DNA from 2 places in the Nonomuraea sp. NPDC050783 genome. Region 1 is predicted to be linked to the other one. Evidence: riboswitches for the same ligand, from Rfam matches in the RefSeq annotation. Region 1 holds a riboswitch; the other holds the start of a gene.
What was found. A riboswitch is a leader RNA that binds a small molecule or an ion and turns the genes downstream of it on or off. The one in region 1 is predicted to bind cobalamin.

Region 1 (14,236 bases):
GTTCGACGGCAGGGGGGACACCGGTTTCGCCTCGACCGCCCACGTCGCGACGCTGCTGGACGCGCCCGTGGTGCTCGTCGTGGACGCGGGCGGGCAGAGCAGGTCGGTGGCGGCGGTGGCGCACGGGTTCGCCACCTTCGACCCGGCCGTGCGGGTGGGCGGGGTGGTGCTCAACCGGGTGGGCTCCGACCGGCACGAGGAGCTGTGCCGCTCCGCGCTGGCCGACGCCGGGGTGCCGGTGCTGGGCGCGGTCCGCCGCGACGACGCCGTGTCCACGCCGTCCCGGCACCTGGGGCTGGTGCCCGCCGCCGAGCGGAAGGCCGAGGCCCTGGCGTCGGTGGACCGGCTGGCCGCGCTGGTGGCCCGCTCGTGCGACCTGGACGCGCTGCTGCGGCTGGCGCGCTCGGCTCCCCCGCTGGCCGGGCCCGCCTGGGAGCCGCCCGAGCCCGCCTGGGAGCCGCCAACCGGGCCCGCCTGGGAGCCGCCAACCGGGCCCGCCTGGGGGCCGCCGGCCGGTGGCGCGGGCGGGCGGCCGGTGGTGGCGGTGGCCGGCGGGGTGGCGTTCACCTTCGGCTACGCCGAGCACGTCGAGCTGCTGCGGGCGGCGGGCGCCGAGGTCGCCGTCCTCGACCCGCTGCGCGACGAGCGGCTGCCGGACGGCACCGGCGCGCTCGTGATCGGCGGCGGCTTCCCCGAGGTGTACGCCGCCGAGCTGGCCGCCAACGAGCCCCTGCGCGAGCAGGTCGCCGCCTTCCCCGGGCCGATCGCGGCCGAGTGCGCCGGCCTGCTGTACCTGTGCGAGGAGCTGGACGGGCGGCCGATGTGCGGGCGGGTGCCGGGGCGGGCGCGCATGACGTCCCGGCTGACGCTCGGCTACCGGGAGGCGGTCGCGCTGGCGTCCTCGCCGCTCACCAGGGCGGGCGAGCGCTACCGGGGGCACGAGTTCCACCGCACCGCCGTCGAGCGCACCGGCGGCGGGCCGCTGTTCCGCTGGCCGGGCGGCGCCGACGGGTACGGCGACGCCCGGGTCACGGCCTCCTACCTGCACCTGCACTGGGCTGGCGCGCCGCACCTGGCTCAGCGGCTGGTGTCGTCCTCCAGATCGCCCTCGGTCTTGAGGTAGACCTCCTGGAGGCCGCGCAGGACCTCGGGGTCCGGGTGCTGCCACATGCCGCGCTCGGCGGCCTCCAGGAGGCGTTCGGCGATGCCGTGCAGCGCCCAGGGGTTGGCGCGGGCCATGAACTCCTGGTTCTCCGGGTCGAGCACGTAGGTCTCGGTCAGCTTGTCGTACATCCAGTCGGCGACCACCCCGGTGGTGGCGTCGTAGCCGAACAGGTAGTCGACGGTGGCGGCCAGCTCGAACGCGCCCTTGTAGCCGTGCCTGCGCATGGCGGCCAGCCAGCGCGGGTTGACCACCCGCGCGCGGAAGATGCGCGAGGTCTCCTCCGACAGGGTGCGGGTGCGGACGGCGTCCGGGCGGGTGCTGTCGCCGACGTAGGCGGCCGGGGCCCTGCCGGTGAGCGCCCGCACGGTGGCGATCATGCCGCCGTGGTACTGGAAGTAGTCGTCGGAGTCGGCGATGTCGTGCTCGCGGGTGTCGATGTTCTTGGCGGCGACGGCGATGCGGCGGTAGGCGTCCTCCATCTGGGGGCGGGCGGCGACGCCGTCGAGGTCGCGGCCGTAGGCGTAGCCGCCCCAGACGGCGTACACCTCGGCCAGGTCGGCGTCGTCGCGCCAGTTGCGGCTGTCGATGAGCGGCAGCAGCCCGGCCCCGTACGCGCCGGGCGCGGAGCCGAAGATCCGCATCGTCGCCCGGCGCTCGTCGCCGCCGGTCGCGGCCACGTGGGCGCGGACGTAGTTGTCGGCCTCGGGCTCGTCCAGGGAGGCGGCCAGCCGGACGGCGTCGTCGAGCATGCTCACCACGTGCGGGAACGCGTCGCGGAAGAACCCGCTGATGCGGACCGTCACGTCGATGCGCGGGCGGCCCAGCTCGGCGAGCGGGATCGGCTCCAGCCGGGTGACGCGGCGCGACGCCTCGTCCCACTCGGGGCGGACGCCGAGCAGGGCCAGGACCTCGGCGACGTCGTCGCCCGCCGTGCGCATGGCGCTGGTGCCCCACACCGACAGCCCGACCGAGCGCGGCCACTCGCCGGTGTCGGCGCGGTAGCGCTCCAGCAGGGACTCGGCCATGGCCTGGCCGGTCTCCCAGGCCAGGCGGCTGGGCACCGCGCGGGGGTCCACGGAGTAGAAGTTGCGGCCGGTCGGCAGGACGTTGACCAGGCCGCGCAGCGGCGAGCCGCTGGGCCCGGCGGGGACGTAGCCGCCGTCCAGGGCGTGCAGGACGTGGTCCAGCTCGTCGGTGGTGCGGGCCAGGCGCGGCACCATCTCGGTGGCGGCGAAGGCGAGCACCCGCGCCACGAGCGCCACCCGCTCCTCCGGAACGGAGACGACGGCGGGCGCCTCCGCCGGCACGCGGGCGGCGGGCGCCTCCGCCGGCTCGGCGCCCAGCACCGCGCGGGCGACGCGGGGGGCTTCCTCCGGGGCCCAGCCGCGTTCCTCCATCGCCTCGACCAGGGCGCGGGCGGTCGCCTCCGCGCGGTCCACGTCCCCTAGCCCCGCCGTGCCGTCCTCCGCCAGGCCGAGGGCCTCGCGCAGGCCGGGCAGCGTCTCCCGGCCGGACCACATCTGGCGGGCGCGCAGCATGGCCAGCACCAGGTCCACCCGTACCTGCCCGGTCGGCGCCTGGCCGAGGACGTGCAGCCCGTCGCGGATCTGGGCGTCCTTCACCTCGCACAGCCAGCCGTCCACGTGCAGGATGAGGTCGTCGAACTCGCTGTCGTGCGGCCGGTCGGTCAGCCCGAGGTCGTGGTCGAGCCGGGCGGCCTGGATCAGCGTCCAGATCTGCGCCCTGATCGCGGGCAGCTTGGCCGGGTCCATGGCGGCGATCGTGGCGTGCTCGTCCAGGAGCTGCTCCAGCCGGGCGATGTCGCCGTAGGTGTCGGCGCGCGCCATCGGCGGCACGAGGTGGTCCACCAGCACGGCGTGCGCGCGCCGCTTGGCCTGCGTGCCCTCTCCCGGGTCGTTGACGAGGAACGGGTAGATCAGCGGCAGGTCGCCGATGGCGGCGTCGGTGCCGCACGCGGCCGACAGGCCCGCCGACTTGCCGGGCAGCCACTCCAGGTTGCCGTGCTTGCCGACGTGCACCATCGCGTGGGCGCCGAAGCCGGCCGACAGCCAGCGGTAGGCGGCCAGGTAGTGGTGGCTGGGCGGCAGGTCGGGGTCGTGGTAGATGGCGATGGGGTTCTCGCCGAAGCCGCGCGGCGGCTGCACCATCACCACCAGGTTCCCGGCCCGCAGCGCGGCCAGCACGATGTCCTTCCCGCCGCCGTCCTTCCCGCCGCCGTCCTTCCCGCCGCCGTCCTTCCCGCCGCCGCTCTCGTGGACGAACAGCTCGCCCGGCGGCGGTCCCCAGTGCCGCTCCACCCGCTCGCGCAGCTCCGCGGGCAGGGTGCGGTACCACTGCTCGTAGGCGTCGGCGGAGATGCGGATCGGGTTGCCCGCCAGGTGCTCCTCGGTCAGCCAGTCCTGGTCCTGGCCGCCGGCGGCGATCAGCGCGTGGATGAGCGCGTCGCCGTCCTGCTCGGCCACGCCGGGGAAGCCGTCGCCCAGGTCGTAGCCGGCCTCGGCGAGCCGGGCCAGCAGCCGGACGGTGCTCGCGGGCGTGTCCAGCCCGACGGCGTTGCCGACCCGCGCGTGCTTGGTCGGGTACGCCGACAACATCACCACCAGCCGCCGCTCGGCGGGCGGCGTGTGCCGCAGCAGGCCGTGGCGCACGGCGATGCCCGCCACCCGGGCGGCCCGTTCCGGGTCGGCGACGTAGACGGTCAGCCCGTCCTGGTCGATCTCCTTGAACGAGAACGGCACCGTGATGACGCGCCCGTCGAACTCCGGGATCGCCACCTGCGAGGCGGCGTCCAGCGGCGACAGGCCGTCGTCGTTCTCCTCCCACGCCCGGCGGGAGGTGGTCAGGCAGAGACCCTGGAGGATCGGCACGTCCAGCTCGGCCAGCGCGCCGACGTCCCATGCCTCGTCGTCGCCGCCCGCGCCGGCGGTCGCGGGGCGCGAGCCGCCGGCCGCCAGCACGGTGACGACGAGCACGTCCGCCGTGCGCAGCGTGTCCAGCAGCTCCGGCTCGGCCGCGCGCAGGGACGAGCAGAAGACCGGCAGCGCCTGCCCGCCCGCGTCCTCGACGGCGGCGCACAGCGCCTCGACGAACGCGGTGTTGCCCGCCATGTGGTGCGCCCGGTAGTAGAGCACCCCGACCACCGGACCGCCGGTGGACCGGGCCGCGCGCTCCAGCCTTCCCCAGGTCGGTGCCGGGGCGGGCGGCTCGAACCCGTGGCCGGTCAGCAGGACCGTGTCCGACAGGAACGCGTGCAGCTGCGCCAGGTTGGCCGGCCCGCCGTGCGCCAGGTACGCGTGCGCCTCGGCGCACACCCCGCCGCTCACCGTGGACAGCTCCATCAGCTCGGCGTCGGGCGCCTGCTCGCCGCCCAGTACTACCACCGGGCGCGGCCCGGCCAGCAGCGCGTCGAGCCCTTCCTCCCAGGCCCGGCGCCCGCCGAGCAGGCGCACCACGACGAGGTCGCTCCCCGCCACCAGGTCAGGGACGTCGTCGGCCGTCAGCCGGGCGGGGTTGCCCAGCCGGTAGGCCGCGCCGCTGGCGCGCGCGCTCAGCAGGTCGGTGTCGGACGTGGAGAGCAGCAGGACGGTACGGCTGTCGCCAGGCACGGCGCATTCCTCCCTCGGGGTCCTCGCCCCGGTCGCGGGTGACGCGACGGCAGGAGTCTCCTGGCTCCCGGATCGACGCTCACCCCGGCCTTCCCGCCCGTCGCCGGGCAGTGGCCTCGTGGTGGGGTTCGCTCCCCGGTCACAGTGGCGGGACCGCGCCGGTTTCGCACCGGCTTCCTCCCTTTGCCATCGCCTATGGCGAAGCTTACGGCAGGAGCGACCCGTCCCAGAAGTGGCGTTACGATCCCTTCGTGCCCGTAGGTGAATTTCCCGGACGTACGCGTCCCGATGCCTGTCCGGGGGCGCTGCAGGTGCACGAGGCCGCCGACGGCCCGCTGGCCCGCGTGCGCCTGCCCGGCGGCGCGGTGTCGGCCGCGCAGCTCCACGTGCTCGCCGCCGGCGCGGCCGAGCTGGGGGCGGGGGTGATCGAGCTGACGTCGCGGGCGAACGTCCAGGTGCGGGGCCTGCGCTCGCCGGAGGTCTTCGCGGGGCGGATCGCCGCGGCCGGGCTGCTGCCGTCGCCCGCGCACGAACGGGTCCGCAACATCGTGGCCTCGCCGCTGGGCGGGCGCGGGGCGGAGGGGCTGCCGGACGTGTCGGCGATGGCCGACGCCCTCGACCGGGCCCTGTGCGCCCGGCCACGGCTGGCCGCCCTGCCGGGGCGCTTCCTGTTCGCCCTGGACGACGGCACGGGGGACGTCGCGGGACTCGGCGCGGACGTCACGTACGTCGCGACCGGCTCCCAGGACGGCGGGCTGCGGGACGGCCTGCGAGGCGGGCCCCAGGACGGGCTGTCGGCCGAGTCCCAGGACGGGCTGCTGAGCGGCCCTCAGGACGGGCGGCTGCTGCTCGCCGGGACGGACACCGGGCTGGCCGCCGGGCCGGGCGCGGCGGTCCCGCTCATGATCGCCGCCGCCGAGGCGTTCCTCGACGAGCGCCCCGCCGCCGGCCCGCGCGCCTGGCGCATCCGCGAGCTGGACGACGGCCCGGCCAGGATCGCCGCCCGCCTCCGCACCGGCGCCCCCACCCGGCAGCAGCCCCCGGCCCCCCACTCACCCGGCCCTGATCCCCACCCGACAGCTCCTGGGAGCGGCACGGGCAGCGGCACAGGCGGCAGCGCGGGGGGCAGCACGAGCGGCGGGACGGGCGGCGGCACGGGGCGGTCGCCCGGGGGGCGGGTCGCGCAGCGGGACGGGCGGCTGGCGGTCGAGGCCGTCGTGCCGCTCGGCCGGTTGACGCCCGCCCAGGCCCTGGCCCTCGCGGACACCGGCCACGCCGTGCGGCTGACGCCCTGGCGGACCGTCGTGCTGCTGGACCTCTCCCCCGCCGACGCGGACCGGGCCGAGAAGGCGCTCGCCGCCGCCGGCCTCGTCACCGACCCGGCCTCCCCCTGGGCCGGCGTCACCGCCTGCACCGGCCGTCCCGGCTGCGCGAAGGCCCTCGCCGACGTGCGGGCGGACGCCATGCGCTGGGTGGCGGGCCTGGAGCGCGCCCCCGCGACGCCCGTCCACTGGGCGGGCTGCGAACGGCGCTGCGGCCTGCCGCGCGGCCCGGTCGTCCAGATGATCGCCACCACGAACGGATACGAGGAACGCCAGGAGTGACCGACTACATCCGCGACGGCGCCGAGATCTACCGGCGCTCGTTCGCGACCATCCGCGCCGAGGCCGACCTCGCGGGCCTGCCGCCCGAGGTGGCCCAGGTGGCGGTACGCATGATCCACGCCTGCGGCATGACCGATCTCGTCGCCGACCTGGCCTGGTCGCCCGGGGTGGTCGTGCGGGCCAGGGAGGCGCTGCGCGGCGGCGCGCCCGTGTTGTGCGACGCCATGATGGTCGCCTCGGGCGTGACCAGGCGCCGGCTGCCCGCCCGCAACGAGGTGCTGTGCACGCTGGGCGACCCGCGCGTGCCGGAGCTGGCCGAACGCCTCGGCACCACCCGCAGCGCCGCCGCGCTGGAGCTGTGGCGCGACCGCCTGGAGGGCGCGGTGGTGGCGATCGGCAACGCGCCGACCGCGCTGTTCCGGCTGCTGGAGCTGGTCGCCGAGGGCGCGGGCCGCCCGGCGGCCGTGCTCGGCGTCCCGGTGGGCTTCATCGGCGCGGCCGAGTCCAAGCAGGCGCTGGCGGACAGCGACCTGGAGTACCTGGTGGTGCACGGCCGTCGCGGCGGCAGTGCGATGACGGCGGCGGCGGTCAACGCCATCGCGAGCGAGACGGAGTGACGACGATGACGGGACGCCTGTACGGGGTCGGCCTCGGCCCCGGTGACCCCGAGCTGGTCACGGTCAAGACCGCCCGGCTGATCGGCGAGGCCGACGTGATCGCCTACCACGCCGCCCGGCACGGCCGCAGCATCGCCCGCTCGATCGCGCTGCCGTACCTGCGCGAGGGCCAGGTCGAGGAGCTGCTGCTCTACCCGCTGACCACCGAGACCACCGGCCATCCTGGCGGCTACCAGGGCGCGCTCGACGACTTCTACGCCGACTGCGCCGAGCGCCTGGCCGCCCACCTGGACGCGGGCCGCACGGTGGTGGTGCTGTCCGAGGGCGACCCGCTGTTCTACGGCTCCTACATGCACCTGCACAAGCGCCTCGCGCACCGCTACCCCACCGAGGTGGTGCCCGGCGTCACCTCGGTCAGCGCCGCCTCCGCCGTGCTGGGCCGCCCGCTCGTCGAGCGGGACGAGGTGCTGACGGTGCTGCCCGGCACGCTGCCCGCGCCGGCGCTGGCCGAGCGGCTGCGCGACACCGACTCCGCGGCCGTGCTCAAGCTGGGCCGCACCTTCGAGAAGGTCCGCGACGCGCTGGCCGAGGCAGGACGGCTCGATGACGCCTGGTACGTCGAGCGCGCCACCATGGGCGCCGAGCGGGTCGCGCCGCTCAAGGACGTGGACCCGGACGGGGTGCCGTACTTCTCGCTGGCCCTGCTCGCCAGCCCGGCCGAGCGCACCTTCGTCCCGGAGCGCCCGGCGCCGGAGGGGCGGGGCGAGGTGGCCGTGGTCGGGCTGGGCCCGGCCGGGCGGCCGTGGCTGACGCCGGAGGCGCAGGAGGCGCTGGCCGCCGCCACGGACCTGGTCGGGTACGGCCCGTACGTGGACCGCGTGGCCCCCAACCCGCGCCAGCGCCGCCACCGCACCGACAACCGGGTCGAGGCCGAGCGGGCCAGGCACGCGCTGGAGCTGGCCCGCGGCGGGGCCCGCGTGGCGGTGGTGTCGTCCGGCGATCCGGGGGTGTTCGCGATGGCCAGCGCCGTGCTCGAAGCCGCCGCCGACTTCCCCGACGTGCCGGTGCGGGTCGTCCCCGGGCTGACCGCCGCCCAGGCGGTGGCCGCCAGGGCGGGCGCGCCGCTCGGCCACGACTACTGCGTGCTGTCGCTGTCGGACCTGCTCAAGCCGTGGGAGGTGGTGGCCGGCCGGCTGACCGCCGCCGCGCGGGCGGACCTGGTGCTGGCGATCTACAACCCGGCCTCGCGCAGCCGTACGTGGCAGGTCGCCGCCGCCCGGGACCTGCTGCTGGAGCACCGCGCGCCGGGCACTCCCGTGGTGATCGGCCGCGACGTCGGCGGCCCGGAGGAGAGCGTCACCGTCACCACGCTCGGCGAGCTGGACCCGGACCGGGTGGACATGCGCTGCCTGCTGATCGTCGGCTCCTCCACGACCCGCGTCACTGAGGGCGGCACCGTCTACACCCCGCGCCGCTACCCCTGAACCCAGGCCACCGCCGCCGCCACGCCGTCCACCGCCAGGACGCCCGCAGGCAGCGGCGGCCGGTCCACCATGATCACCGGCAGGCCGGCCTCGCGGGCCGCGACGAGCTTGGCCGTGGTCATGTGGCCGCCGCTGTCCTTGGTGACCAGCACGTCCAGGCGGTGCTCGCGGATGAGGGCGCGCTCGCCCTCCACGGTGTACGGCCCGCGGTCGAGCAGGACGTGCGCGTTGGCGGGGACGGGCGGCTCGGGCGGGTCCACGGACCTGGCCAGCAGCCACACGCCGGGCACCGGCGCGAAGACCGGCAGGCTCCGCCGCCCGGTGGTGAGGAAGACCCGCACCGGCCCGCCGGCCGCCCCGCCGTCCCGTCCCGGGCCGGGACCGCCGGCGTGGCCAGGCGCCGGCCCGCCGGTCCGCCAGCGGCCGGTGGACAGCAGTTCGGCCGCGGCGTGGAGGGAGCCGACCCGTAGCCAGGAGTCACCCGGGCCCTCCCGCCAGCCCGGGCGCCGCAGCGCCAGCAGCGGCACCCCGGTCGCCGCCGAGGCCGCCGCCGCGGCGGCCGTCATCCGCTCGGCGAACGGGTGCGTCGCGTCCACGAGCAGGTCGACGCGTTCCTGCACCAGCCAGGCGGCCAGCCCCTCGGCCCCGCCGAACCCGCCCTCGCGCACCTCGCCCACCGGCAGCCGCGGGTTGCTGACCCGTCCCGCCAGCGACGACACGACGCGCAGCCCGGGGTCGGCGGCCAGCTCGGCGGCCAGGGCGCGCGCCTCGGCGGTGCCGCCCAGGATCAGGACCCGTCGCACGCCCGGTCCCTGGCCGCGCTGTAGAGGTGGCTGTCGGGGAACTGCGTCGCCGTCAGCACCCGCCCGACGACGATGACGGCGGTCCGCCGGATCCCGGCCTCGCGGACCCGCCCGGCGATGTCGGCCAGCGTCCCGCGCAGGATCACCTCGTCGGCCCGGCTGGCCCGCGCCACCACGGCCACCGGGCAGTCCGGGCCGTAGGAGGGCAGCAGCTCGGCCACCACGGCCTCGATCCGCTGCACGGCCAGGTGCAGCACCATCGTGGCGCGGCTCGCGCCGAGCGTGCCCAGGTCCTCGCCGTCCGGCATGGGCGTGGCGCGGGCGGAGGTCCGCGTGAGGATGACCGTCTGGCCGACGCCGGGCACGGTCAGCTCCCGGCCGAGCGAGGCCGCCGCCGCCGCGAACGCCGGGACCCCTGGCACCACCTCGTACGGCACCCCGAGCGCGTCCAGCCTGCGCATCTGCTCGGCCACGGCGCTGAAGACGGACGGGTCGCCGGAGTGCAGCCGCGTCACGTCGAGGCCGGCGCGGTGGGCGGCGGCCAGCTCGGCGACGATCTCGTCGAGCGTCAGGCCGGCGGTGTCCACCAGCCTGGCCCCGGGCGGGCAGGCGTCGAGCAGCTCGCGCGGCACCAGCGAGCCCGCGTACAGGCAGACCGGCGACGACTCCAGCCGCCGCAGGCCGCGCAGCGTGATCAGGTCGGCGGCGCCGGGGCCGGCCCCGACGAAGTACACGGTCACGGTCGGTCCTTCCTCGTGATCGACCACACGGTCACCGGCATCGCCGCCCGCCAGCCGGTGAACCCGCCGACCGGCGAGGCCCGCTGGACGCCCAGGCGCACCAGGTCGCCGCCGAGCCTGGCGTACCAGCGGGCGAGGACGGCCTCGGACTCCAGCGTGACCGCGTTCACGACCAGCCGGCCGCCGGGGCGCAGCGCCGACCAGCAGCGTTCCAGCAGGCCGGGCGCGGTCGCGCCGCCGCCGACGAACACCGCGTCCGGCGCGGGCAGCCCGTCCAGCGCCTCCGGGGCCCTGCCCTCCACCACGCGCAGCGCCGGCACGCCGAGGCGTTCGGCGTTGCGCCGGACGGCGGCGGCCCGGTCGGGCCTGCTCTCGATCGCGACGGCCGCGCACGACGGGTGGGCGCGCATCCACTCGACGGCGATGCTGCCCGCGCCCGCGCCCACGTCCCACAGCAGCTCGCCGGGCACCGGGGCGAGGCGCGACAGGCTGACGGCGCGGACCTCCCGCTTGGTGAGCTGCCCGTCGTGCTCGTACGCGCCGTCGGGCAGCCCGGGCACCCGGCTCAGCGGCTCGGCGTCCGGGGCGAGGGCGCACTCGACGGCGATCACGTGCAGCGGGGACGCCTCGGCGGCCGGCCAGCCGCCCGCCGTGCCCCGGTGCTCGGCCTCCCGCGGGCCGCCCAGGTCCGACAGCACCGCCATCGGGCTGGGGCCGTACCCGTGCCGGACGAGCAGGCCGGCGACCTCGGACGGGGAGCCGGGCCCCGCGCCGAGCACGACGACGCGGCGGCCGGGCGCGAGCGCGGCGGCCAGGGCGGCGGGCGGGCGGCCCACCAGGCTGACGACGTCCACCTGCTCGACCGGCCAGCCGAGCCGGGCGCAGGCCAGCGACAGCGACGACACGTGCGGCAGCACCCGGACGCGCTCGGCGCCGAGCAGCCGCACCAGCGTCGAGCCGATGCCGTAGAACATCGGGTCGCCGCTGGCCAGCACGCACACCTCGCGGCCGGCGTAGCGGTCGATGAGCGCGGGCAGCGCGGGCAGCAGCGGGGACGGCCAGGCCACCCGCTCGGCGTCCGGGGCGGGGACGAGGCCGAGCTGCCGGGGGCCGCCCATGAGCACGCCGGCCGCCTCGACCGCCCGCCGCGAGGCCGGGGCCAGCCCGTCCCAGCCGTCCGCGCCGATGCCGACGACCGTGATCACACGTTGCCCAGGACGCGCGTCACCCGGATCTCCACGACCACGCGGGACGGGTTGGCCCGGGGCGGCTTGTACCGGGCGGCGTAGCGGCGCTCCGCCTCGGCCACCTCCTCGGGGCCGGTACGCAGCACCGCGTGTCCCTCCAGCGTGGACCAGCGGCGGCCGTCCACCTGGCAGAGGGCGACCAGCGCGCCCGCCGGGCCGATGAGCCCGGCCTTGTGCGACGTGCCCGAGGTGATCACTCTGGCGAGGCCGGCGGCCAGGTCCAGCGTCGCGCCCACCGGCACGACGTGCGGCGGGCCGCCGGGGCGGGCGGTGGCGAGCGTGCACAGATGCCGCTCCTGCCAGAAGGCGGCGAAGGCGTCGCCCTGCTCGGCCAGGTTCACGGTCCTCCTCTTGGCGATGGTGCGAGGGGATTTTTGCGAGGGATATCGTATATCTGCCTATCTGGCAGACTTTGGCGGGTGAAGCGGCTTCTCGTCATCGGCATCGGCGCCGGCGATCCCGACCATCTCACCCTCCAGGCGGTCAAGGCCATCGCCGCCACGGACGTGTTCTTCATCGTGGACAAGGGCGAGGTCAAGCACGAGCTGGTCCAGCTCCGCCTCGACCTGATCGCCGAGCACGGCCGGGAGCCGTACCGGATCGCCGAGGCCCGCGACCCCGAGCGCGACCGCACCTCCCCCGCCTACACCGCCGCCGTCGAGGACTGGCGCTCGCGCCGCGCGCTCGCCTGCGAGGCGCTCGTCCGCGACGAGCTGGGCGCGGACGAGACCGGCGCGTTCCTGGTGTGGGGCGACCCGGCCGTCTACGACAGCACGCTCGCCGTCCTGGACGAGATCCGCCGGCGCGGGAACGTCGCCTTCGACGTCGAGGTGATCCCCGGCATCAGCAGCGTGGCCGCGCTGACCGCCCGCCACCGCGTCGGCCTCACCCAGGTGGGCCGCCCCACGCACCTCACCACCGGCCGCCGGCTGGCCGAGCACGGCCCCACGGCCGACGACGTGGTGGTCATGCTCGACGCCCACTGCTCCTTCGCCGGGCTCGACGACTTCCACATCTACTGGGGCGCCTACCTCGGGACGCCGGACGAGATCCTGGTGTCGGGGCCGGTCGCGGAGGTCGGCGACCGCATCCGCGAGCTGCGCGAGGAGGCCCGCGCCCGCAAGGGCTGGATCATGGACACGTACCTGCTACGCCGCCTCCCGTGAGGCCCGGCGGGCCGCCAGCGCGGCCCACCCGTGCCAGGCGAGCACGTAGCAGGCGAGCGCCAGCGCGGCCCCGTCGGCGCCGCCCAGGATCGTGCTCCGCACCAGGTCGTAGTCGCTGACCGCGGCGCGGTCGGAGGCCGCTCCGGCGGCGGCGCCCACGGCCGCGGCCGTCGCGGCGGCGGCCAGCACCGCGGCGCGCGCCCGGCCCGTCACCCCTGGCGTCCGCCCCGGCCGGACGGGGGCCCGCCGGTACCAGCGCACGAGCCATCCGGCCAGGACCGCCAGGCCGCCCGCCGAGCTGAGGTACATCAGCACGTTGAACACCCGGTGCGGGCCGATCACCGGCTGCCGCAGGGCCTGCCAGTGCGTCACCGCGAACCCGCCCGCCTGGGTGAAGGCGTCCCAGAGCAGGTGCGTGGCCATCCCGGCGAGCAGCGCGGCCCCCACCGCCCAGGGCGCGGGCCGCGCCGCGTCCGGCAGCCGGGCGCGCAGCCCAGCCGGTGCCAGCGCGGCCAGCGGCGCCCGGAGCAGCCAGTGGAAGGCCGCCAGCAGCACCACGCCCGCGGGCAGGCCGAGCAGCAGCGGCCCCCACCAGGCGTGCGTGCTCGCCGACGAGAACGGCAGCGGCAGGTAGTAGGGCGCGTCGGGCAGCACGGCTCCGGCGGCCAGCGCGGACGGCGGTAACCACCGCCGCGCCGGCAGGATCGCCACGACGTGGCTCAGGGTGAAGGGCACACGCCATTATCGGCGATCACCTGCCGCCAGAGGCGGTCGATCCCGGCGCGGACGCGCCGCTCGCCCAGCTCCGGCAGGACCGCCGTCAGGTGCTCGGCGGCGAGCGGGGCGAGCAGGGCGTGGGCGGCGTGCTCGGGGTCGGGCGCACCACGCAGCAGGATCGCCACGTGGCGGTGCCAGAAGCGGTAGGCGCCGATGCGGTACCTGGCGCCGGGGGTGGCGGTCTCCGACATGCGGACCAGGGGCAGGTGCCGCAGCACGTAGTCCAGGTAGGCGCCGGCGAACGCGGTGAGGCGCTCGGCGTCCGGCGCGCCGGGGCCGAGGGGCGGCGGCCCGTGCAGGACGGCCTCCTGCAGGGCCCGCTCGCGCTCGTCGAGCAGGGCGGCGGCCAGCCCGGCCTTGTCGCCGAAGCGGCGGAACAGGGTGCCCTTGCCGACGCCCGCGGCCGCCGCCACCTGGTCCATCGACACCTCGTCGATGCCGTGCTCGGCGAAGAGGCGGGTGGCCGCGTCGAGGATGGCCGAGCGGTTCCTGGCGGCGTCCGCGCGTTCCTTGGGGGGCGGCGTGCGGAGCAGTTCGAGAGGGGTCACGGAAACGTCGTCGGACATATGCGGACTATAGTCCGATTGCCGTGGAGGCGGCGACCCGGCTCGCCGGGCGGGAGGCGGGCTTGACCTTGCCGCCGGTGTCAACGCTTACGGTCGGGGCCATGAACGACACGGATCGGACCACCCTGCTGGCGCACGACCAGAGCTTCTTCGACGCCCTGGTGTCGGGCGACGCCACCGTCCTGAAGGAACTGCTGGCCGACGACTTCGTCCTGGTCGGGGTCGAGGACGGCGCCCTGGCCGGCAAGGAGCTCCTGCTCGGCCTGGTGACCTCGGGCTCCCTGCGGTTCCCGCGGATCCGCTCGTTCCCGGACGAGGCGATCGTCCGGGTCATCGGCACGGTGGGCATCGTGGTCGGGCGTACCGGGATGAACTTCACCGGCCCCGACGGAGCCGCGTTCAGCGCCGCGAGCCGCTACACCCACGTCTACGCCGCCGCCG
Region 2 (14,236 bases), on a different contig from region 1:
CTGGTGTTTCGCACTGCTCGGGATGGGCACCGCGATCGCCGGGATGGTCCGTAGCCAGGGCGAGCTGTCCACGGTGTGCAACCTCGCCGCGCTGTCGGTCAGCGCGCTCGGCGGGGCGCTGGTGCCGTACGCGCTGATGCCCGGCTGGGCGCGCTCGATCGCGCCGGTCTCGCCCGGCTACTGGGCGACCACCATGATGCAGGCCGGCGTCCGCGGGGACGCGGCGGGCGTCGCCGGGCCGGCGGCCGTGTTGCTCGGCGTGGGCGCGGCGACCCTGGCGCTCGCCTGGTGGCGGGCGGCGCGGGGCTGGGGACGCGGGAGCGTGCGCTGAAAGAGTTAAAGCCTGCCCGATTTCGGGCAGGATGTTGGCGTGTCTCGTTCCCGATGCGTAGGGTCCTGCTCTGTGTCCACGGCACGGCATCCCTACGAGGACCTCATCGCGCACCTCACCCGGACGAGCCCGCTCGGCCCGGGAGAGGCGGCCCGCGTGGTCGCGGACGTGCTGGCGTACTTCTCGGAGTCCACCGAGCAGTACGTCCGCCGCCGCCACGGCGAGCTGAAGACGCGGGGCCACACCAACGATGAGATCTTCCCCAGGATCGCCGCCGAGTTACGCGGCCGCAGGGTGGCCGCGCCCGAGCTGTCGCTGCGGCAGCTCCGCAGGATCGTCTACGGATGACGGATGACGGACAACGGAACGAAGAGGAGACCTCGATGTGCGGAATCGTGGCCTACGTGGGCCCCAAGGACGCGGCGCCCATCCTGCTGGAGGGGTTGCAGCGGCTGGAGTACCGGGGCTACGACTCGGCCGGGCTCGTGGTGTCCAACAAGGGGCTGAAGCTCCGCAAGGTCAAGGGCCGGGTGGCCGACCTGGCCAAGGTCGTGCCGGCCAGGTTCAAGGGCGGGCTCGGCATCGGGCACACCCGGTGGGCCACGCACGGCGTCCCGAGTGACGAGAACGCCCACCCGCACCTGTCGGCCGACCAGCGCATCGCGGTCGTGCACAACGGCATCATCGAGAACGCCGGCGAGCTGCGCGCCAAGCTGGTCGCCGACGGTGTCACGTTCGCCTCCGACACCGACACCGAGGTCCTGGCCCACCTGATCGCGGCCGCGGCCGACGAGAACGACTCCCTGGAGGAGGCGGTCAGGAAGACGCTGAAGAGCGTCGTGGGCACGTACGGCATCGCGGTCATCGACGCCGAGCGCCCCGGCGAGGTGGTGGTGGCCCGCAACGGCAGCCCGATCGTGCTCGGCATCGGCGAGAAGGAGATGTTCGCCGCCTCCGACGTGGCCGCCCTGATCCGCTACACCCGCCAGGTCGTCCACCTGGAGGACGGCGAGCTGGCCGTGATCAAGGCCGACGGCTTCCACACCTTCTCCAGCGACGCCCGCGAGACGGCCAAGGAGCCGCTGACCGTCGACTGGGACGCCGGCCACTACGACACCGGCGGCTACGAGCACTACCTGCTCAAGGAGATCTCCGAGCAGCCCGAGACGATCACCCGCACCATGTCCGGCCGCCTCGACGAGCGTTTCCACGTCGCGCACCTGGGCGGGCTCAACATGGACGCCCGCGAGACCCGCTCGTTCCGCCGGGTGAAGATCATCGGCTGTGGTTCCGCGTACTACTCGGGGCAGATCGGCGCCCAGCTCATCGAGGAGCTGGCGCGCATCCCGGCCGACGCCGAGCCGGCCAGCGAGTTCCGCTACCGCAACCCGGTGGTGGACCCCGACACCCTCTACGTCGCGATCAGCCAGTCAGGCGAGACCTACGACACGCTCGCGGCCGTCCAGGAGCTCAAGCGCAAGGGCGGCCGGGTGATCGGCATCGTCAACGCGGTCGGCAGCGCCATCGCCCGCGAGGTGGACGGCGGCATCTACCTGCACGCCGGGCCCGAGGTCTCGGTGGCCTCGACCAAGGCGTTCACCTCCACCGCGATCGCCTTCGCGCTGCTCGCGCTGCACCTGGGCCGGGTGCGTGACCTGTCGCCGGCCGACGGGCGGCGCATCGTGGAGGGCCTGCGCCGGCTGCCCGGCCAGATCGCCGACATCCTCACCCAGGGCGACAAGATCGCCGAGCTGGCGCAGAAGTACGCGAACCACCCCAGCATGATGTTCGTGGGCCGGGTGCGCGGCTACCCGGTGGCCAGGGAGGGCGCGCAGAAGCTCAAGGAGATCTCGTACGTGCACGCCGAGGCGTACCCGGCCAGCGAGCTCAAGCACGGCCCGCTCGCGCTGATCGGCCCCGACATGCCGACCGTCGCGATCGTCCCCGACGACGAGCTGCTGGACAAGAACCTCACCACGCTCGGCGAGATCCGCACCCGGGGCGGCAAGGTGCTGATGGTCGGCCACCGCGAGCCGGAGGCCAAGCTGGCCGACGACGTCATCGTGATCCCCAAGAACGAGGTCGAGCTCGACCCCATCCTGCTCACGATCCCGCTCCAGCTCCTGGCCTACCACGCGGCGGTCGCGCTGGGCCGCGACGTGGACAAGCCGCGCAATCTCGCCAAGAGCGTTACCGTCGAGTAATGGACTCCGATTAAGCCACAATTCGCTCAGGGTAGTGTTATTTGGCTCTGGACGACATAAATTCGATACGTGCGGCAGTTCGACCAACAGCGGCCTAATCTCGCACGCATGTACGACTACATGCTCGGCGGGACGGACAACTTCGCGGTCGACCGCCTGGCCATCGAGCAGCTCGCCGAGCTGGTCCCGGAGGCGGTCCCGCTGGCCCGCGCGAACCGGGCCTTCCTGCAGCGTGCCGTGCGGTACGTGGCCGCCGCCGGGGTCCGCCAGTTCCTCGACCTGGGCAGCGGCCTGCCCACCCAGGGCAGCACGCACGAGATCGCGCACGAGGTGGACCCCGGGGCCAGGGTCGTGTACGTGGACCACGACCCGGTCGTGGCGGCGCACGCCAAGGCCCTGCTCGCGAACGTGGGCGGGGCCGTCTGCGTGGAGGCCGACCTGCTGGACGCCGACGACGTGCTGGCCAGGGCCGGCGCCTTCCTCGACCTCGACCAGCCGGTCGGCGTCCTGCTGGTGTCGATCCTGCACTTCCTGCCCGACTCCGCCCGCCCCGGGCGGGCGGTGGCCCGGCTGCGCGAGCGGGTCGTCCCCGGCAGCTACCTGGTGATCAGCCACGCCACCACGATGGGCCGGCTGGAGGACGAGGAGCGCGCGCGGGGCGTCTACCGGAGCTCGTCGGGCGGCGGGGCCGACCGGGCGCCGTCGGAGATCCGGGCGTTCTTCGGGGAGTTCGCCCTGGACCCGCCGGGGCTGGTGCAGGCCGTGGACTGGCGGCCGGACCGGCCGAAGCTCGTGGGGGACTGGGCGCTGCCGTCGTCGCTCATGGCGGGGGTGGCGCGGAAAATCGAGCGACCCAGTTCCGGGTAATAGGAACGAATAAAAGCGACAAATCACCAAATTTTGGGGTGCGGGGCCGAGCGCGTAAATGTGTATCTCTGCGTAATGTGTCAATAACTTGGAGCGAGGGGGTTCGCGGCTTCGGGGGGAGACACATGCGCCGTCGGCGGTTCCTGGCCTGCCTGCTGGCGGCGTCCGGCGTGGCGGCGGCCGGCACGGCCGCGGCGGGCTGCGGCGCCCAGCGCGTCGCCGGGCGGGCGGTGGGGCTGCGTACCCGCTTCTCGATCAACCCGGCCGGGCCCCGCTGGAGCTCCGTCGGGCAGGCGTTCGCCGGCGCGGCCCGCGCCGCCGGGTACGAGACCGGCACCGGTGCCAGGATCACCGTCAGCGGCCTGTCCGCGCTGTCCGCGGCCGAGCTGAACCACGGCCAGACGCTGCTCGACGTGGCCACGCCCCTCGCCCGGCTGGCCGGCGACGTCGAGGTCGTGGTGGTGCCCGACGACTCCCGGTTCAAGGACTTCGGCGACTTCGCCGCCCACCTGCTGGCCCGCCCGGACGGCACGCTGCTGGCCGGCGGCCCGCAGGGCGCCCCCGACCACCTGCTGTTCGGTCTGATCGCCAAGGGCATCGGCGCCGACACCCGGCAGGTCGACTACACCGGCTACCCCAGCGGCCAGGAGGCGGTGGCCGCGCTGCTGTCCGGCAAGGCCGTGGCCGCCGCCGGCGTGCTGGCCGACTGGGGCGAGAGCATCGGCAGGGGCCGGGTGCGGGCCCTGGCCGTCTCCTGCGCCCACCGCGTGCCCGAGGTGGACGCGCCGACGCTGCTGGAGTCCGGCGTGCGGGTGGACTTCGCCGACTGGGCGGCCGCCTTCGGCCCGGACGGCATGCCGGAGGAGGGCCGCGAGGCGGCCGTGCGGATGTGCGAGGAGGTGACCTCCTCGACCGGCTGGCTGGCCGCCTGCCGGGCCGCCGGATGGGTCTCGATCCCGCTCGGCGGCGACGACTTCCGGCTCTGGCTGGCCTCGGAGGTCGAGCGCACCCGGGCCGTCCTGAGCGACCTGGGGCTGCTCGACTCGGTTAGAGCCACAACCTGTTGGGGTAGTTGCGGGAATGGCCACTAGATGTAGGATCCTGCTCGTCGCTGGTTCGCCCCTCGGGGCGGAGTGAAAGGGAACCCGGTGCGATTCCGGGGCTGCCCCGCAGCGGTGAGCGGGAACGACCGCCGTCATGAGCACTGGAGCGATCCGGGAAGCGACGGCCAGTAGGAGCCGACGAGGCGCGCCCGCGAGCCCGAAGACCTGCCCGCGGCGTTGACTGTCCAAGGCCTCGAGGGAGGGCCGGGGGAGCGATGCGGCGTGCCCGCCTGCTTTCCGCGTGCCCTCCTGCCTGAGGAATGAGCTCGCGAGGAGAGCACGTGACGCAGATCGCCGAGGTTGGCCCGCGCCCGAACGCCGGGAACGCCGGGAACGCTGGTAATGCCGGGAACACTGGTAATGCCGGGAAGGCCGCCGAGCGCCGGCTGGCCATCGAGGAGGCCGCCGCCCGGGTGATCGTCGATCCGGCCAACTCCCGGGTCGCCGCCCGGCTGCTGGCCGAGGAGATCGCCGAGGAGGCGGCCGGCCACGGGGTGCGCTCGTTCTCCGAGTCGGTGGCCGCCACCCACGCGGCCGGGCTGGTGCAGGACCGGCTGGCCGCCTTCGCCGCCGCGCACGCCGCCGAGCTGGACGCCCTGATCGACGACGCGGCCGATGACCGTTTCGAGTATTTCGGTCTGCGCACCGTCTACGATCGTTACCTGCTGCGCCACCCCGAGACCCGGGCGGTGCTGGAGCGGCCGCAGCACTTCCTGCTCCGGGTGGCCTGCGGCCTGGCCGAGAGCGTGGCCGAGGCCGCCGAGCTGTACCGGCTCATGTCCACGCTGTCGTACCTGCCCAGCTCGCCCACGCTGTTCAACTCCGGCGCGCGCCGCCCGCAGCTCTCCTCGTGCTTCCTGCTCGACTCGCCGCGCGACGAGCTGGAGGGCATCTACGAGCGCTACGGCCAGGTCGCCCGCCTGTCGAAGTACGCCGGCGGCATCGGCATCTCCTGGACCCGGGTCCGCTCGCGCGGCTCCCTCATTCGCGGCACCAACGGCCACTCCAACGGCATCGTCCCGTGGCTGCGCACCCTGGACGCCTCCGTGGCCGCGGTCAACCAGGGCGGCCGGCGCAAGGGCGCGGCCTGCGTCTACCTGGAGACCTGGCACGCCGACATCGAGGAGTTCCTGGAGCTGCGCGACAACACCGGCGAGGACGCCCGCCGCACCCACAACCTCAACCTGGCCAACTGGGTGCCCGACGAGTTCATGCGCCGGGTCGAGGCGGACGAGATGTGGTCGCTGTTCGACCCGAAGGAGACGCCCGACCTCACCGACCTGTACGGGGACGCCTTCACGGCCGCCTACCGGGCCCACGAGGCCGCCGGGCGCCAGGTCCGGCGGCTCCCCGCCCGCACCCTGTACGGGCGCATGATGCGCACGCTCGCCCAGACCGGCAACGGCTGGATGACGTTCAAGGACGCCGCCAACCGCACCTCCAACCAGACCGCCCGCCCCGAGAACGTCATCCACCTGTCGAACCTGTGCACCGAGATCCTGGAGGTCACCAGCGACGCCGAGACCGCCGTCTGCAACCTGGGCTCGGTCAACCTGGCCGCCCACCTCGGCGGGGACGGCGGGGACGGCGTGGACTGGGAGCGGCTGCGCGGCACCGTCCGCACCGCCGTGCGCTTCCTCGACCGCACCATCGACCTCGGCTTCTACCCGACGCCCGAGGCGGAGGCGGCCAACAGGAAGTGGCGGCCGGTCGGGCTCGGCGTCATGGGGCTGGCCGACGTGTTCTTCGCGCTGCGGCTGCCGTTCGACTCGGCCGAGGCCCTGGAGCTGTCCACGCGGATCGCCGAGGAGATCGCGCTGGCCGCGTACGACACCTCGGCCGACCTCGCCGCCGAGCGCGGCCGGCACCCGTCCTACCCCGACACCCGCGCCGCCGGGGGCGTGCTGCACCCCGACCACTACCTGCCGTCCACGCCCCGCTGGGACGCGCTGCGCGACAAGATCGCGACGACCGGGCTGCGTAACTCCCTGCTGATCGCCGTCGCGCCGACCGCGACCATCGCCTCCATCGCCGGCTGCTACGAGTGCATCGAGCCGCAGGTGTCCAACGTCTTCAAGCGCGAGACCCTGTCCGGCGAGTTCCTCCAGGTCAACCGCTACCTGGTGGCCGACCTCCAGGCACGCGGGCTGTGGACGCAGGAGCTGCGCGACGCGATCAAGCGCGCCGACGGCTCGATCCAGGACGTCCCCGGCATCCCGGACGACCTGAGGACGCTCTACCGGACCGCCTGGGAGCTGCCGCAGAAGGCGCTCATCGACCTGGCCGCCGCCCGCCAGCCGTACATCGACCAGTCGCAGTCGCTCAACCTCTTCATGGCCAGCCCGACCATCGGCAAGCTCTCCTCGATGTACGCCTACGCCTGGAAGAAGGGCCTCAAGACCACCTACTACCTGCGCTCGCGCCCCGCGACCCGCATCGCCCAGACCACGGTGACGGCGACCCCCCAGGAGAGCGCCGTCGCCTGCTCCCTGGAGAACCCCGAGACCTGCGAAGCCTGCCAGTAAGAATCCGGCCAGTAAGGAGACCCCTGCCATGCTGCTCGACCCCGGAATGGACCTCACCCTCCGCCCGATGCGTTATCCGGGCTTCTACGAGCGCTTCCGCGCCGCCATCCGCAACACCTGGACGGTCGAGGAGGTGGACCTGCACACCGACCTCGCCGACCTGGCGAGGATGACGCCGCAGGAGCGGCACCTGATCAACCGGCTGGTCGCCTTCTTCGCCACCGGCGACTCCATCGTCGCCAACAACCTCGTGCTCAACCTCTACCAGCACGTCAACGCCCCCGAGGCACGGCTGTACCTCAGCCGGCAGCTCTTCGAGGAGGCGGTGCACGTGCAGTTCTACCTGACGCTGCTGGACACGTACCTGCCGGATCCGGACGAGCGGGTCAAGGCGTTCGCCGCGGTCGAGCACATCCCGTCCATCAGGGACAAGGCCGAGTTCTGCTTCAAGTGGATCGACTCGATCGGCGAGCTGCACCGGCTGGAGAGCGCCGACCAGCGGCGGCGGTTCCTGCTCAACCTCATCTGCTTCGCCGCCTGCATCGAGGGCCTGTTCTTCTACGGCGCGTTCGCGTACGTGTACTGGTTCCGCTCCCGCGGCCTGCTGAACGGCCTGGCCACCGGCACGAACTGGGTCTTCCGCGACGAGTCCATGCACATGGAGTTCGCCTTCAGCGTCGTGGACACCGTGCGCGCCGAGGAGCCGTCGCTGTTCGACGACGAGCTGGGCGAGCAGGTGACGGCCATGATGGAGGAGGCCGTCGCGGCCGAGCTGGCCTTCGCCGAGGACCTGTGCGGCGACGGCATGCCGGGCATGGGCGTGGACCAGATGCGCCAGTACCTGGAGTACGTCGCCGACCAGCGGCTGACCAGGCTCGGCCTGCCCCGCCGCTACGGCTCGGCCAACCCCTTCGCGTTCATGGAGCTCCAGGACGTGCAGGAGCTGGCCAACTTCTTTGAGAGACGTGTCTCTGCTTACCAGGTGGCGGTTGAGGGCAATGTGAGCTTTGACGAGACGTTCTAGATATTTGGGGGCATGAACGTGCAGTCTCCGGCGGACTGGCCGATTCTCGTGATCTCGGTGATCGGATCGATCCTCCTGGTGGAACTGTCCCGGCGGGTGCTGAACAGGATCGGGCGCAAATGGTCGCTCGCCCGGCACCTCGTGGAACGCTGCACGTGGCCGGCGTTCGCGGTGGCGGCCGTCGTCGCCGCCAACGTGGTGTTCGGGCCGGGCATCCTCGGCGATTCCACGCGGCAGCAGACCCTGGCGGGCGGCGTGGACCGGGTGCTCGGGCTCGCCACGATCGCGGCGGTGACCTGGCTGATCGTGCAGGCCACGTACGCGCTGACGGACGTCGTCCTCGACCGGCTGGTGCAGATCGAGGGCGAGCGCAACCGGCGGGCGCGGCGCATCATGACGCAGATCGCGCTGGTGCGGCGCATCGCCGCCGCGGTCATCGTGGTGATCGCGATCGGCGCGATGCTCTTCTCCTTCCCGGGGGTGCGCGCCCTCGGCGCCGGCCTGCTGGCCTCGGCCGGCATCGCCGGCGCCATCGTCGGCATCGCCGCCCAGCCCACGATCGGCAACGTGCTGGCCGGGCTCCAGCTCGCCTTCAGCGACGCGCTGCGGCTGGACGACGTGGTCGTGGTCGAGGAGGAGTGGGGGCGCATCGAGGAGCTGACGCTCACGTACGTGGTGCTGCGGCTGTGGGACGAGCGGCGGCTCGTGCTGCCGGTCAACTACTTCACCCAGAACCCGTTCGAGAACTGGACCCGGCACGGCAGCCGGGTGCTGGCCGTGGTGTACCTGCGGGTGGACTGGTCGGTGCCGGTCAAGCGGCTGCGCGAGGCGCTGTACGAGTTCCTGCAGGCCAACCCGCTGTGGGACCAGAAGGACTGGACGCTGCAGGTGACCGACGTGCTGCCCAACGGGCTGGTCGAGCTGCGCTGCCTGATGAGCGCGGCCGACTCGCCGTCGGCGTGGGACCTCAAGTGCGACGTGCGCGAGTTCCTGGTGGACTACGTGCGCGACAACTACCCGGAGGCGCTGCCCCGCTTCCGCGTCGAAACCCCGGAGAGCCGCGCCGGCGTCCCGGTCGCCGGTGACGTCCCGGTCACCGGGTAAATGGGTGGAACCCCGGATGATGATCCCTTTACCGTGGTCATGAGCTGCCACGCACGGCCCTGAAAGAAGAGGGCCGAGGGTCACGGCCTGGCCGACGGGATTGGCGCCCCCCGGCCGGACCCCGCCCACACCCCGGGCCGGCCCACGCCAGCCACGCCCGGGGTCCACCACCTCTTTTCCTCCTCTTGCTCCGGCCGTCGGGGCGGGCGGGCAGTAGCCTGGGCGGATGTTCTCGCCGTCAGGCCCGTCGTCGCGGGAGTTGGTGATCCAGGCGCTCTCCTCGGTCGAGCGCGGCTACGACCTGCTCGCCCCGAAGTTCGACCACACCCCTTTCCGCACCCCCGACGGCGTCCTCGACGCGACCGCCGGCGCGCTGCGGCGGCTCGGGCCGTTCGAGCGGGGGCTGGACGTGTGCTGCGGCACCGGCGCGGGCACGCGGGCCCTCCTGCCCCTGTGCCGGGAGGGGGTCACGGGCGTCGACTTCAGCGCGGGCATGCTGGAGCAGGCGCGCCGGGCGCGGATCGAGGGGGCCCTGGCCGAGGGAGAGCGGGCCGAGGGGGCCCTGGCCGAGGGGGCGCTGGCCGAGGGAGCGCGGCTCGAATGGGTGCGGGCCGACGCGCGGATGTTGCCCTTCGGCGCGTCCTTCGACCTGGCGGTCACCTTCGGGGCGCTCGGGCACTTCCTGCCCGCCGAGCGCCTGGCGCTGTTCGCCGGGGTGCGCCGCGCGCTGCGGCCCGGCGGGCTGTTCGCCTTCCCGATCGGCGGGCCGCCGCCGATCGGGTCCGCCCGGTACTGGGCGTTGCTCGGGTTCGACCTGGCCATGCGGGTGCGCAACGCCCTGTGGCGCCCGCCGTTCGTCATGTACTACGGCACCGGCTGGCTGGGCGCGGTGCGGGCCGACCTGGTCGCGGCCGGGTTCACCGTGACGACGGTGCCGCTGGCGGCGCTGGGCCGGCGCGCGGACGGCAGCCCGCGCTGCCGGCTCGTCCTCGCGCGCAGACCGTGACACCCGATCCGCTCCCCGGAGGAAGGGACGGTGATGTTAGCGATAACAGACGAGTGGCGGAGCGCCTGCAGCAACGTCGCTCACGCACCGGCGTCGCCGGCGTGGCCGTCGCCGCCTGCCTGGCCGCCCTGGCGATGGTGAACGCGGCCACCGCGCACGCCGCCGCGGCCGGCTGCCAGGTCACCTAAGTTCGGCCTCGGCGCTCCGGACAGCCGCTGGGTCAACGTCGGTGAGGTCAGCGTCGAGGGCGAGAGCGGGGGCGGCAACGGCTGGGTGATCCTCAGCGGCCACGACGCCGACGGCGCTACGGGGATCAACGGTCCGATGAACCGGTGGTACGGCGGCATGGTGCACGAGCCGGGGCACGCGTTCGGCCTGCCCGACGCGGCCTCCACCGACGGGACGTGCATGTCGGCCTCCTTCTACGGCTACCCGAGCTGCACCTTCGACCAGACCCAGAAGAACGGCATACTCAACGGCCCCTACGGCGCCTTCCTCTCCTGAACGGCGGGCACGGCGGGCACGGCGGGGGCGGCCCACTCGGCGTCGGTCATCCGGATCATGCGCAGCCCGATGACGCCCGAGCCGGCCAGGTACGCCAGCCCGCCGGCCACCGTCCCCACCCAGAACATCGGCGTGACGAGGACGCCGGCCAGCATGGCGAAGGGAGCCCACCACGGGACCCGGCGGTCGTAGGCCAGCGCCAGGCCCAGCAGGAGCAGCCCGGCCAGCCCGGCGAACCCCGGGATCTGGAAGCCGAGCACCGCCCCGGGGTCGGCCAGCGCCCGGTCGGCGAGCGCGGCGCCGGTCGCCGGGGGCAGCTCGCGCTCCAGCCGGGCGTAGAAGAAGTCGCCCAGCATGAGGGCGGAGAAGTTCACCACGCCCAGCAGCGCGAGGGCGCCCGCGAGGTGGCCGAGCAGCACCGCGCGCCGCCGTACGAGGTGGATCATGCCGATCACGCCCGGCACCAGCAGCACCCAGCTCCAGTGCAGGACCGCGGCGCTCAGCGACACCTGCTCCAGCTCCCGCCCGTAGACGCCCACCGTGTCGGCCTCGCCGCCCAGCCGCAGCGCGGGGTCGGCGAGGACGCCCGCGACGTAGAGCAGCGGAGCGGCGATGAGGCACGTTCCGGCGGCCAGGCGGCGGAAACGGATCGGATCGGACAACGGCGACACGGGACTCTCCTTCGTCGGCGGGTGACTGCCGGGCAAGGACGCTAAGGCGGTCGGCCCGCGGCGGTCGTCCACCTGCCGGACGATCCGGCCCCCGCGCCGATGCGAGTCCCGGCCGGGCGGGGACCGGCCAGACGCGGGAGTCGGCCGGACACGGGAGTCGGCCGGACACGGGAGTCGGCCGGACACGGGAGTCGGCCAGGCGGGGACCGGCCGAGCGGGTCAGCCGAGCGGGAGGCGCGCCCGCACCCGGTAGCCGCGGCCGCCGGGGCGCGGCCCCGCCGTCAGCTCGCCGCCGTGCATCGCCACCCGCTCGCGCATCCCGATGAGCCCGTGCCCGCCGGGGTCGCCGTGCCCGCCGGGGTCGCCGTGCCCGTCGGGGTCGCCGTGCCCGTCGAGGTCACCGCCGGGGCCGGGGCCGGTGCCGTCGTCGGTGATCTCCAGGGTCAGCGCGGTGGGCGCGTGCGTGACGGTGACGTCCACGCGGCTCGCGCGGGCGTGCTTGAGCGTGTTGGTCAGCGCCTCCTGGACGATCCGGTAGGCCGACAGGTCCAGCGCGGGCGGCAGCGGCCCCGGCCGGCCCCGCACGTCCAGGCCGGCCGCCACGCCCGTCTCCTCGACCTGCCCGACCAGCGCGGCCAGGTGCGCCAGCCCGGCGGGCGCCGCCTGGACCCCCGTCCCGCCGGGGTCGCGCAGCATGCCGAGCATGAGCCGCAGCTCCTCCACGGCCTGGCGGCCCGCCCGCTCGACGCCGAGCAGCAGCTCGCGCTCGCGCCGCGCCTCCCGGTCCAGCATCGTGCGCACCCCGCCCGCCTGCAGGATCATCAGGCTGACGCTGTGCGCGACCACGTCGTGCAGCTCGCGGGCGATCCTGGCCCGCTCCTCGGCCACGGCGTGCCTGGCGCGCTCCTCCCGCTCGGCCTCCAGCCGGGAGGTCTCCTTCGCCAGGCGCAACGTCCGGTCGATCTGGCGGCGCAGCAGGATGCCGCTGAGGTGGGCGACGCCGACGAAGATGGCGCTGATCAGCACCTCGGCCACGTCGTTGTACTGGAGGGTCTGCAGGGACAGGTAGGCGAGCAGCGTCGCGGCCAGCCCGGCCGCGCCACGGCGGCTGCGCGGCTCCGCCGCACCGGCCACGGTGTGCACGAGGATCAGCGTGGAGTAGAAGTGCCAGGCCGGATAGTAGAGGCCGCCGGTCACCGCCCGGACGCCCGCGCCGAGGGCCACCAGCGCCAGCAGCGCGCCCACCGGCCACCGGCCGCGCACCGCCAGCAGCGCCCCGGCGGCGACGGCGCCCACGGCGAGCGGCACCGGATGGCGGATCTGGCCCGCCTCCAGCCCCTGCCGCCCGAACGACTCGACCTGCCCGGCCACCGCCACGGCGAGCGCGAGCAGGACGTCCATCCGGCTCGGCCGCCATCCGCCGGGCAGCCGGACCCGCACGCGGCCCGTCATCCCGCCCCCGGCCCGTCAGCTCTCGCCGGGACGGACGAGGCCGGACTCGTAGGCCAGGATCACCGCCTGCACCCGGTTGCGCAGCCCCAGCTTGTGCAGGACCTGGGTGACGCGGCTGCGGACCGTGGCCTCCCCGATGCCCGCCGCGCGGGCGATCTCCCGGTTGGCCAGCCCCCGCGCCATCAGCAGCAGCACCTCGCGCTCGCGCTCGGTGAGCGTGCCCAGCTCGGGCGGCGGCACCGGCACCGGCCGCGCGGCGAAGGACGCGATCACCCGCATGGCCACCGCCGGGTCGATGAGGCCGTCGCCGGCCGCGGCGACCCGGATCGCCTCGACCAGGTGCTCGGGCGGCGAGCTCTTCAGCAGGAACCCGTTGACGCCGGTGCGCAGCGCCCGATGCAGGTTCTCGTCGGTGCCGAACGTCGTCAGCATCACGATCCTGGGCGCCGCCGGGTCGGGGAGCAGCGCGCGGGCGGTCTCCAGCCCGCCGAGGACCGGCATCGCGAGGTCCAGCAGCAGCACGTCGGGGCGCTCGCGCCGGACCACGGCGATGGCCTCGTTCCCGTCGGCCGCCTCGCCGACCACCTCCAGGCCGGCCGCGTTCTCGGCGACCAGCCGCAGGCCGGCCCTGATCATGGCGTGGTCGTCGGCGATGACCAGCCTGATCGTCATGACGGGACCCCCGGGTACGCGAGCACGGCCCGACCCTAGCCACCCCGGGAACGCGCCCGCCACCGCCGCCGCGCGGAGCCGCCCGCCCCCGGTCTCCGCCGTCCGGCGGAGCGCTCCTCCGCCGGACGGCGGACCACGCCTCCCGGCCACCACCGGCATGAAAATTCCATCCTTCACGCCGCCATTACGGCTCACCAGCCACGATCACCCGGCCTGGTGGCGGCTCCGCTCACCCGTACGCGCATCACCACGGCGTACGTTACCGCCGGGCCGAATCACCGGCCCTCATCCACCACTCTGGACGCCTCACGTACCCGCCCATAGTCTCCGTGCGCACTCCGCCGACATCGTGAGGAGAGATGAGGTTGGACTTGACACGTTCCAGAGCACGCCGCGCGGTCAGCTCCGTCGCCGTCGCCATCGCCGCGCTCGCGGCGCTCCTGCTCCCGGTCACCCCCGCACACGCCGCGTACGGCCCGGACCAGAGCGTGTACCTCACCGTGAACTCGAACGCCGGTCCCTCGATCATGCTCGCCCAGCTCACCGGCACGATCGCGTTCGACGACGGGAACACGAAATTCAAGTACGCGCTGCGCCTGTGCTGGGGCAGCGGCTCCTACCCCATGCCGAACCTCTACCTCGCGGTGAACGGCAGCACCTATCTCTACCCGTCACAGACAGGCACGACGACCGCTCCCCCCGGATGTCAGCTCTACCTGTTCCTGTACGACGGCGAATACACCCACTCCACCACCCTCCAGAACGTCACCCTG

Region 2: linked by a shared signal. The riboswitch ahead of AB0H75_RS11900 (ribonucleoside-diphosphate reductase subunit alpha) and the one ahead of cobN (cobaltochelatase subunit CobN) in region 1 are both predicted to bind cobalamin.

Annotation. Positions count from the first base shown of each region.
Region 1 covers NZ_JBFAHK010000013.1:255,951-270,186, forward strand. Annotated here, with positions in the region: gene AB0H75_RS31475 (cobyrinate a,c-diamide synthase) at 1-1,123, shown strand, start outside; gene cobN (cobaltochelatase subunit CobN) at 1,078-4,791, opposite strand; cobalamin riboswitch at 4,845-5,004, opposite strand; gene cobG (precorrin-3B synthase) at 5,043-6,395, shown strand; gene AB0H75_RS31490 (precorrin-8X methylmutase) at 6,392-7,012, shown strand; gene AB0H75_RS31495 (precorrin-2 C(20)-methyltransferase) at 7,018-8,496, shown strand; gene AB0H75_RS31500 (cobalt-precorrin-6A reductase) at 8,487-9,299, opposite strand; gene cobM (precorrin-4 C(11)-methyltransferase) at 9,284-10,039, opposite strand; gene cbiE (precorrin-6y C5,15-methyltransferase (decarboxylating) subunit CbiE) at 10,036-11,244, opposite strand; gene AB0H75_RS31515 (pyridoxamine 5'-phosphate oxidase family protein) at 11,241-11,627, opposite strand; gene cobF (precorrin-6A synthase (deacetylating)) at 11,706-12,452, shown strand; gene AB0H75_RS31525 (DUF4184 family protein) at 12,435-13,187, opposite strand; gene AB0H75_RS31530 (TetR/AcrR family transcriptional regulator) at 13,172-13,795, opposite strand; gene AB0H75_RS31535 (DUF4440 domain-containing protein) at 13,897-14,236, shown strand, end outside.
Region 2 covers NZ_JBFAHK010000004.1:93,118-107,353, reverse strand. Annotated here, with positions in the region: gene AB0H75_RS11925 (ABC transporter permease) at 1-331, shown strand, start outside; gene AB0H75_RS11920 (hypothetical protein) at 404-679, shown strand; gene glmS (glutamine--fructose-6-phosphate transaminase (isomerizing)) at 715-2,535, shown strand; gene AB0H75_RS11910 (SAM-dependent methyltransferase) at 2,605-3,402, shown strand; gene AB0H75_RS11905 (tripartite tricarboxylate transporter substrate-binding protein) at 3,528-4,493, shown strand; cobalamin riboswitch at 4,498-4,693, shown strand; gene AB0H75_RS11900 (ribonucleoside-diphosphate reductase subunit alpha) at 4,787-7,030, shown strand; gene AB0H75_RS11895 (ribonucleotide-diphosphate reductase subunit beta) at 7,059-8,054, shown strand; gene AB0H75_RS11890 (mechanosensitive ion channel family protein) at 8,067-9,158, shown strand; gene AB0H75_RS11885 (class I SAM-dependent methyltransferase) at 9,385-10,164, shown strand; gene AB0H75_RS11880 (hypothetical protein) at 10,218-10,352, shown strand; gene AB0H75_RS11875 (hypothetical protein) at 10,489-10,668, shown strand; gene AB0H75_RS11870 (hypothetical protein) at 10,647-11,339, opposite strand; gene AB0H75_RS11865 (sensor histidine kinase) at 11,559-12,791, opposite strand; gene AB0H75_RS11860 (response regulator) at 12,807-13,463, opposite strand; gene AB0H75_RS11855 (hypothetical protein) at 13,835-14,236, shown strand, end outside.